Regions from separate parts of the Hydrogenophaga sp. PBL-H3 genome, predicted to be linked through region 3. Evidence: predicted binding sites of a transcription regulator. Region 3 holds the regulator's gene; each other region holds the start of a gene.

Region 1 (2,198 bases), 1.3 Mb from region 3:
CACCGGGAGCCCACCGATGCCGCTCAGCTTGCTCGCGAAGTGATTGACGAACTCGCCCCCACCCAGCCCGCGGCCGGGCGCATCCATCTGCACATGGCAGCACACCTGCCCACCTTGCCGCTGGACCGCGTCCGCGTCCGGCTGTTGCTGCGCAACCTGCTGGACAACGCATTGCGTCACGGCGCGGGCGCTGCGCTTGCGCCGGAGCTGCACATGCGGCGCATGGGTGAAGGCGGGCATGGCATCGAGATCGAGGTGCGCGATCACGGCCCTGGCGTGCCGGAAGACCAGTTGCCACATCTCGCCCAGGCCTTCTTCCGCCCCGATACCGCCCGCACGCGCAATGCCGGCGGTGTGGGCTTGGGCCTCTACCTGTGCCGGCTGGTGGCGCAGGCGCATGGCGGCACATTGGCCGTGCGCAATGCACGACCGGGGCTGTCTGTGACGGTGACCTTGCCGCGGGCGTGATCGCCGCGCCTGAATGCCACACAAAAAAGGGAGCCGCTCGGGCTCCCTCTCGCATGACCAGGCTCAAGGCCGGTGGGATTCAGACGACGGGAATCTTCTGGCGGCGGCGAGCAGCCATCAAACCGAAAGCGCCCATGGCCATGAGGGCGAGTGAACCGGGCTCCGGCACGTCGCTACCGGGAGGTGCACACAGGGCGCCGCAGTAGGTGCCCGCGAGCGACAGCACCTTGAACGCATCGGTGGTGCTGGTGCTGCCCGCCCCGTAGGCGCTCACGAGCCAGTAGCTCGAAAAAACAGGGGTGGAAACCCCCTGCGTGTTGCCGGATTGGGTGCCGACGTTGAAGTAGTCGCCAATCAACACCCAGCCAGCAACAGAAGACGCATAGCTCGTTGGCGTGGCGGACGCGCCAGTCCACGCATAGATCGACACGTCGGAATCGTTGTAACTCACGCCGCCGCTGCTCACGGCATTGTCATGACCATTCCACCCCAGCGTGAGGCTGGTCAGGGAAACCGCCTCGGTGAACTTGAAGATCAGTGCGTCCAGTCCGCTCGCGTTGTCCAAGGCGTGTGGGCCGTTCGTGTTGGATTCGTTCACGTTCTGAACGCCCAGGCCACCGCTCCAGGCCCTCACGGTGGCGTCCGTGATGCTCGAACTGATGATCGAGGTGGCCCGCACTTCAACCCCACTGCTGCCGCACGTGCCGAAACTGCCCGCTGCGGCCACCACGTTGCCGCTGTCTCCGCATCCGCCGTAGGAGGCGGCCCAGTTCGTTGCGGCCTGGGCTGAAGCTCCTGCGAGCAGCAGGCAGGCTGCAGCAAGTGTTGAAAAGTAGTTTGAAAGATTGATTTGTTTGTTCATAGAAAGTATTTAAATAGTCAAAAAGAAGTAATTAATAAGATGGCATGCAGGAACCGGGCCAGATCAGAAAGTGCTTGGACAATCAAACAGTTACCGCATGCTGTCGAGCTCCATGAACTTGGGCTGTAAAGAATCCCGACGTCAGTTCAGGGACTTCAGCAGTTGCTCCGCGTCCCCGGCACCTTCAAACGGGCGTCCGGATTTCATGGCTTCTCGCAACTCTTCCAAGGCTTCGCCTTGGCGGCCAGTCTGCACCAGCACCTTGGCCAGGTGATAGCGGATTTCCGGGTTGGCAGGCTCCCTCAGACGGGCATCGCGCAGCAAGCTCAGAGCCAGATCGTGCTGGCCGAAATGGTGGTGTGCCCAGCCCAGTGTGTCGATCACCAGGGCGTTGGTGGGTGCCAGGCCATGCGCCTTCTCGGCGGTTTGGAGCGCGCCCTTGTCACCGAGCTTCAGTTGCACGTTGGCCAGATTGTTGAGTGCAGACACATCTTGCGGCTGGAACAGGAGCAGCGCCTGGTAGGAATGGCCTGCGTCGGTGTACCGGCCAGCCCGCGCATGCAGGCCGGCCAGGGCGTGCAGAACGACCGCGTCTTTGGGCATCTGACGAAGCCGCTGGGTGGCGGCTTCCCGGGCGCCCTTGTCGTTGCCCTGCGTTTCCAGCGTCTGCATGAGCCGCAGGGTGGTGCCGCTCGAAGGCTCCACGGCGTGTGCCTTGCGAAACGCTTCCAGCGCTGGGCCCGGGTGGTTTTGAGCGCTGGCGAGATCCCCCATCAGCATGTGACCGACTGCCCGACGCGGATGCTTCTGCACGATGCTGCGCGCACGCTGCTCCGCCTTGGCAACCTCACCGCGCTGGAACTCCACA
Region 2 (2,198 bases), 1.8 Mb from region 3:
GCAGTTGGTCCACACGCGCCCGGCCTTGATGGCGCGGCCCATGCGGTAGGCCACGTTGCCGTTGCGGCTCCACACGCCGGCACCCAGGCCGTACAGCGTGTCGTTGGCGATCGCCAGCGCTTCGGCCTCGTCCTTGAAGGTGGTCACGGCCAGCACCGGGCCGAAGATTTCTTCCTGGAAGATGCGCATCTTGTTGTGGCCCTTGAACAGCGTGGGCTGCACGTAGTAGCCGCCTTCCAGATCACCACCCAGGTGGGCCTGGCCACCACCGGCCAGCACCTCGGCGCCCTCCTGCTTGCCCAGGTCCAGGTACGAGAGGATCTTGGTCAGCTGCTCCTTGCTGGCCTGCGCACCCATCATGCTGTCGGTGTCCAGCGGGTTGGCGTGTTTGATGGCGGCCACGCGTTTCAACACGCGCTCCATGAAGCGGTCGTAGATGCTTTCCTGGATCAGCGCACGGCTCGGGCAGGTGCACACCTCGCCCTGGTTGAACGCGAACAACACGAGACCTTCGATGGCCTTGTCGAGAAAGGCATCGTCCTTGTCCATGATGTCGGCGAAGAACACGTTGGGCGACTTGCCACCGAGCTCCAGCGTGGCCGGAATCAGGTTGTTGGCTGCGGCCTGCGCGATCACGCGGCCGGTGGAGGTGGAGCCGGTGAACGCGATCTTGGCGATGCGCTTGGAGGTGGCCAGCGGCATGCCGGCTTCGCGGCCGTAGCCGTTGACGATGTTGAGCACACCCGGGGGCAGCAGGTCGCCGATGAGTTCGGCCAGGATCAGGATGCTGATGGGCGTGGACTCGGCGGGCTTGAGCACCACGCAGTTGCCCGCACCCAGCGCGGGCGCAAGTTTCCATGCCGCCATGAGGATGGGGAAGTTCCACGGAATGATCTGGCCGATCACGCCCAGCGGTTCCTGGATGTGGTACGCCACCGTGTTCTCGTCGATGTTGGAGAGGGAGCCCTCCTGCGCGCGCACGCAGCCCGCAAAGTAGCGGAAGTGATCCACCGTGAGCGGGATGTCGGCGTTGAGCGTTTCGCGGATCGCCTTGCCGTTGTCCACGGTCTCGGCGTAAGCCAGCACTTCGAGGTTGGCTTCGATGCGGTCAGCGATCTTCAGCAGCACGTTCGCACGCTCGGCCGCGGAGGTCTTGCCCCAGGCGTCGGCTGCAGCGTGCGCGGCATCGAGCGCGAGTTCGATGTCTTCGGCCGTGGAACGCGCCGCGCGGGTGTACACCTTGCCCGACACGGGCGTGATGACGTCGAAGTACTGGCCCTGCATGGGCGCGATCCAGCGCCCGCCAATGAAGTTGTCGTACTGGTTTTTGTAAGTGATCTTGGCGCCGGCGGCGCCAGGAGCTGCATAGAGCATGTTGTCTTCCTGAGGGTGAACGTTGATGGCGAAACCTGTGTTGTCAGGCGCTCTTCAAACCTCAAGTTCCATGCCATGGGCTTTTCACGGCAAAGCGCTGCAAGACAGCACACAAGGCGCGTGGCGACTGTCCCGAAACCGTGCGAACCGGCTGCGTGTTGTCCCAACCCAGCACACCCGGTGCGATGCTCATGCGCAGGCGGTGCCGCGTGTGGCTCCTCCCGCCGGGCGATGATCTACAGCAGTGGGCGCAGGATGCCCGCGGTCTCCTGCAACGCCGGGATCAGTTCCGCTGCAATTCGGGCGTCATCCCAGAACGCGGCCTGCAGTGTCATGCCGATGGCGGCACGGACTTCGCCGCGACGGTCGGTGAGCCGCACGGCCACGCCCACCAAACCCGGATCAAGTCGGCCACGTGAGATCCAGGCATCGCTGCCGCGCGATACGCGCACCTGTTCAAGAAACGCATCACGGTCCACCACCGTGCTCGCTGTAAAAGCGCTGAACTCGTGGGCCGCCACCCAGGACTGCAACGCGTCGTCCGACCAAGCGGCCAGCAGCACCGTTCCGGGCCCCACCACGTGAGCCGGCACGCGAGCGCCCGCGTAGAAGCCGATCGACACCACGCGCGGACTGTTGCTGCGCGCCACATAGACCACCTCGTGGCCGTCGAGCAAACTGACGTTGACGGTTTCGCCTGTGGCAAGCGACAGGCGCTGGATGAAGGGCTGAACCAGGCGTGGCAACCGCGCCGCTTCCAGGTAGCTCTGACCGAGCCGCAACACGCGCGGCGCCAGCCAAAAGCGTTTGCCATCGCTGTCGGC
Region 3 (2,198 bases):
TTGAAAACGCCGACGTGCGCCGCGTGTACCTCGGCGAACATTTCAGGATGTGATGACCCCCACGCTCGTCACTTCGTGTACTTCGCTGCCCCCCGAGGGGGCTGATTCGCCTTGGGGCGGCCCGGCGGCGAATCGTCTCGCCGTTTGCTCACTGGCGTTTTCATGAAACAAGGCCTGTCACTCAGGGTTTCGCAGCACCTGGCGCTCACGCCCCAGTTGCAGCAATCCATCCGCCTGCTGCAACTCTCCACGCTGGAGATGGCGCAGGAGGTCGAGCAAATGCTCGACGAGAATCCGTTCCTCGAACGCTCCGAAGACCTGGCCGAGCGCGAAGCGTTTGGCCTGGAGCAGACCGACGCGCCGGTGAGCGTGGGCGAGCAGATCGCCGAGGCCGCCCTGCCCGAAGCGCCCGGACCGATGCTCTCCAGCACCGAATCGAGCAGCAGCACGAGCAGCGACAGCAGCGAAGGCGATGCCATCGAAGGCAAGCTCGACGGCGCCACGCCGGTGGAAGAGAGCTGGGAGGGCGACGGCACGGTGGAGATGGCGCCCGACGACAGCGAGTGGGGTGGCGACGCGCCCGCGCGCAACAACAATTCGTCGGGCGACGACGACACCGCGAGCGCTGCCGATCTGGCCCGAGCCCACATCAGCCTGCAGGACCACCTGCATGACCAGGCGCGCTGCCTGCGTCTCTCGGACGAAGACCGCGCCGCGCTGTACTTCCTGATCGAATCGCTCAGCGACGACGGCTACATCGAAGACAGCCTGGCCGAGCTGGCTGCGGCCTGGCAGGCCCTGTCGGGACGTGTGCAAACCGACGACCCCAACGAAGGTCTGGAAGAACGCGAGGCGCTGGAGCAGCGCCTGACCATGGCCCTGCAACTGCTGCAGCACATGGAGCCTTCCGGTGTGGGCGCGCGCAGCCTGGCCGAATGCCTGCGCCTGCAGATCCTGGAACTGCGCAACACGCCCGAGGCGCGCGCGGCCCTGGCCATCTGCGGGCAGTCCATGGAGTTGGTGGCCAAGCGCGATGTGAAGCGCCTGTGCAACCTGTGCGGCCTGGACGATGAAACCGTGCGCGCCGCACTCGGCCTCATTGCGCGGCTGGAACCCAAGCCGGGTCGCCGCTTCCTGGACCTGGAGCGCAACGTGGTCGTGCCCGACGTGCTGGTCACGCGCGCTGGCCGCGGCTTCAAGGTGCTGCTCAACCCCGAGGTGATGCCCCGCCTGCGCGTGCACGATGTGTACGCCAGCGCCATGCGCCAGAACCGCGGTGGACGCGACAACGGCGGCGAGGCCGGCCACGCCGCCATGCAGCAGCGCCTGCAGGAGGCGCGTTGGTTCATCAAGAACATCCAGCAGCGCTTCGACACCATCCTGCGCGTGTCCAGCGCCATCGTGGAACGCCAGCGCAATTTCTTCATGCACGGCGAACTCGCCATGCGCCCGCTGGTGCTGCGTGAGATCGCCGACGAGCTCGGCCTGCACGAATCCACCATCAGCCGCGTGACCACCGCCAAGTACATGGCCACGCCCTTCGGCACCTACGAGCTCAAGTACTTCTTCGGCTCGTCGCTGGGGACCGAGACCGGTGGCAACGCGTCGAGCACGGCCGTGCGCGCGCTGCTCAAGCAGTTCATCGCCGCCGAAGAAGCCGCCAAGCCGCTGTCGGACAACCAGCTCTCCGATCTGCTGCGCGAACAGGGCATCGAATGCGCGCGCCGCACCGTGGCGAAGTACCGCGAGGCGCTGCGAATCGCGCCCGCGAACCTCAGAAAATCGCTTTGAACCAGTTACAAGTTTTCCTGCCCTGCGCCGCCGGCGTTGAGGACATGCTCGCCGCTGAAGTGAAGCGCATCACCGGCGTGGACGCACCGCACAAGGCGCGCGGCGGTGTGGCGCTCAACGCTTCGTGGCGCGACGCCATGCGCCTGAACCTGCACAGCCGCCTCACGCAGCGCGTGCTGGTGCAGCTCTGGCACGGTGGCTACCGCTCTGAACAAGACCTGTACCACGCCGCCAGCGAGGTGGCATGGGAGATCTGGTTCACGCCGGCTCAGACCATCAAGGTCGAGATCACCGCGCAGCACAGCCCGCTGACTTCGCTGAACTTCGCCGCACTCAAGGTGAAAGACGCGATCTGCGACCGCTTCCGCGAGAAGCGCGGCGAGCGCCCCAGCGTCAACACCACCTGG
Region 4 (2,198 bases), 1.5 Mb from region 3:
CCAGACCGCGTTTGCCGCGCGGCTGTGCCGCCTGCTGCGCGCCAGCGCCCTGGTGCCCGACTACCGGCTCGCGCCCGAGCACCCGTTTCCGGCTGCGCCCGACGACTGCGAGCGCGCCTGGCGCTGGGCGCGCTCCCACGGTTGCCGGCCCGCCAACACGGTCTTCGTGGGCGACTCGGCGGGCGGCACGCTGAGCCTGGTCACGCTCAACCGCAGCCTGCGCAAGCGCGAGCCTGTGCCGGCCTGCGCCGTGCTGCTCTCGCCGGCCGTGGACTGCACCCTGGCCAGTCCCAGCATCACGGCCAACCACCGCTCGGACGCCGTGATCAGCCTGCCCCGTCTGATTGCGCTGCGCGAGGGCTACGTGCCCAGCCCGGAGCTGTACCGCCACCCCGACGTGTCACCGTTTTTTGCCGACTTCACCGGCTTTCCGCCCCTGTTCATGCAGGCCGGCAGCACCGAGCTGCTGCGCGACGAGGCCTTGCGCGTGGCCGACAAGGCACATGCAGCGGGAGTGGATGTGGAAGTGGAGCTGTGGCCCGGCGTGCCGCACGCCTTTCAGCTCGCGGCCTTCCTGCCCGAAGCGGCTCAGGCGATGGAGCGCATCTCGGCTTTTGTGGTGGCCCGCACGGGCTGGGTGCCCTGAGCCATCCGGCGCTGCGACCCGGAGCGACCCCGGCGGCGAATCCACCCCACGCCCAGGCCTGCGGCGGCGACCAGGGCCAGTGTTCCCGGCTCGGGTACCGGAGTCCAGACCACGTACGTGACCCCTTCGGCTGCAGAAAAAACCCCAGTGCGGCTCGTGCTTCCGCCCGACAACGTGTCCACAAATGCCCCGGAGCGGTTGAAAAACATATGCAACAGGAGGGAGTCGTTTTCAGCGTCGTATTCGTAGGGCGTGAAGAAACCGCATTCGAAGGTGTCAATGCAGCCGGCGGTTGCCGTGGGGTCCGTATCGAATGGCCCCGCTGCGGAGTCGATGAAGACCTGCTCAAGCAGTGCCACCGCGGCCGCATTGGCCGCATCGAAACTTTGAAAAAGGAAGTCCTCGGGACTGTCGCATCCCGAATACAAGGCGACGCAGGTTCCGTCCTCGAACCTCACGTCATACAGGCCGCCATTCACAGTCACCCCTGTGGCGCCGGTCAATTTGCCGTCGATGACGATGGGCGTGACAGTCGCCTGGGCGTGACCGATGGACAAGAAAAGCACCACCGGTGCCAGAAAAGCAAACAGGCGACGGCCAAGTGACGGCATGGAGCACTCCAGTGGTTGAAGACGAACGAGGTGGGGCCAGCCCAGTCAGAACCGCCTGCACAGCGGTGTCCGCCCAAGAGGGAGCACGGGTCGAGTGGCAGCACGGAATGTGCCAACAAGGTCAAAACGGCGAATACCGTTGTCTATCAAACACTTGTCGACTGTCAGGCGTTGCCCGTCGCGGCGCCTTGTAAAGATGTTCGACATCGCAACAGGCCGCTGTGCGCGTCATGGGTAATGCGATAGGGCTACATGGCGCTGAAAAGTCGAAACAGCCCCTCCTGGCTCATCACACCGGGCAGACCACCAGATCCGTGTGCCCGAAACCCTGGGTGTAGTCGAGCACCGAGATGACCACCGGCGTCACGCGGAAGATGCGGACGTCGTCCGGCGTCGGCATCTTGAAGGGCAGCGGCCGAGATTGCGCTTGCGGGTACTTCAGCGGCATCAGCCGCAGGACTTCCTCGGCTTCCGCGCGGTCATGGACCGCCCGGGCGCGCGCGGCCATGGACAGGCCCGTGATCGCCATCAGCTCCGGCGTGTCATGGTCGATGGTGAGCGAGAGCCGATCATCCTGCGCCAGGTTCTTCGCCTTCTGGCTGTCCTTCCCGCAGAGGAAATACAGCGTCAGGTCTATGTTCACGTAGCCCACCGTCGTGGCCTGGGGCCAGCCATCGGGGCGCAGCGTGGCCACCGTCATGATCCGGTGCTGGTCCAGCAGCCGCAGGATCTGTTGTCGGATCTGGATGTCCATGGCGGCATGGCTCCGGTTGTGTTCAAGGGGCGGGCCAGCCCACGGTCTGGGCCAGGGCAATGCGCTGGTGGGGCCGCAGGCCGAGGTCTCGCGCGAGCTGGCGGCGGTCGACCAGGCCTCGCACCACGGTGGCCAGTCCAACGCCAGCGCAGTACAGTCAGACGTTCTGTGCGATGCAGCCCGCATC

Evidence for each region. Region 3 encodes sigma-54, which starts transcription at its own class of promoters, with help from an activator protein. Its sites were predicted from a motif close to TGGCANGNAANCTGCTTT; they were not measured.
Region 1: xdp1 (exosortase-dependent surface protein XDP1) is a predicted target of sigma-54. The motif match lies at 1,374-1,391, and genes of this name have one in related genera.
Region 2: exaC (acetaldehyde dehydrogenase ExaC) is a predicted target of sigma-54. The motif match lies at 1,433-1,450, and genes of this name have one in related genera.
Region 4: F9Z44_RS08865 (PEP-CTERM sorting domain-containing protein) is a predicted target of sigma-54. The motif match lies at 1,355-1,372, and genes of this name have one in related genera.

What each region holds. Positions count from the first base shown of each region.
Region 1 is NZ_CP044972.1:1,783,129-1,785,326, forward strand. It holds gene F9Z44_RS08450 (HAMP domain-containing sensor histidine kinase) at 1-468, shown strand, start outside; gene xdp1 (exosortase-dependent surface protein XDP1) at 548-1,330, opposite strand; gene prsT (XrtA/PEP-CTERM system TPR-repeat protein PrsT) at 1,472-2,198, opposite strand, start outside.
Region 2 is NZ_CP044972.1:3,086,499-3,088,696, forward strand. It holds gene exaC (acetaldehyde dehydrogenase ExaC) at 1-1,374, opposite strand, end outside; gene F9Z44_RS14275 (IclR family transcriptional regulator domain-containing protein) at 1,611-2,198, opposite strand, start outside.
Region 3 is NZ_CP044972.1:457,443-459,640, forward strand. It holds gene lptB (LPS export ABC transporter ATP-binding protein) at 1-53, shown strand, start outside; gene rpoN (RNA polymerase factor sigma-54) at 163-1,791, shown strand; gene F9Z44_RS02185 (THUMP domain-containing class I SAM-dependent RNA methyltransferase) at 1,788-2,198, shown strand, end outside.
Region 4 is NZ_CP044972.1:1,910,150-1,912,347, forward strand. It holds gene F9Z44_RS08860 (alpha/beta hydrolase) at 1-646, shown strand, start outside; gene F9Z44_RS08865 (PEP-CTERM sorting domain-containing protein) at 589-1,257, opposite strand; gene F9Z44_RS08870 (pyridoxamine 5'-phosphate oxidase family protein) at 1,547-2,011, opposite strand; gene F9Z44_RS08875 (hypothetical protein) at 2,010-2,198, shown strand, end outside.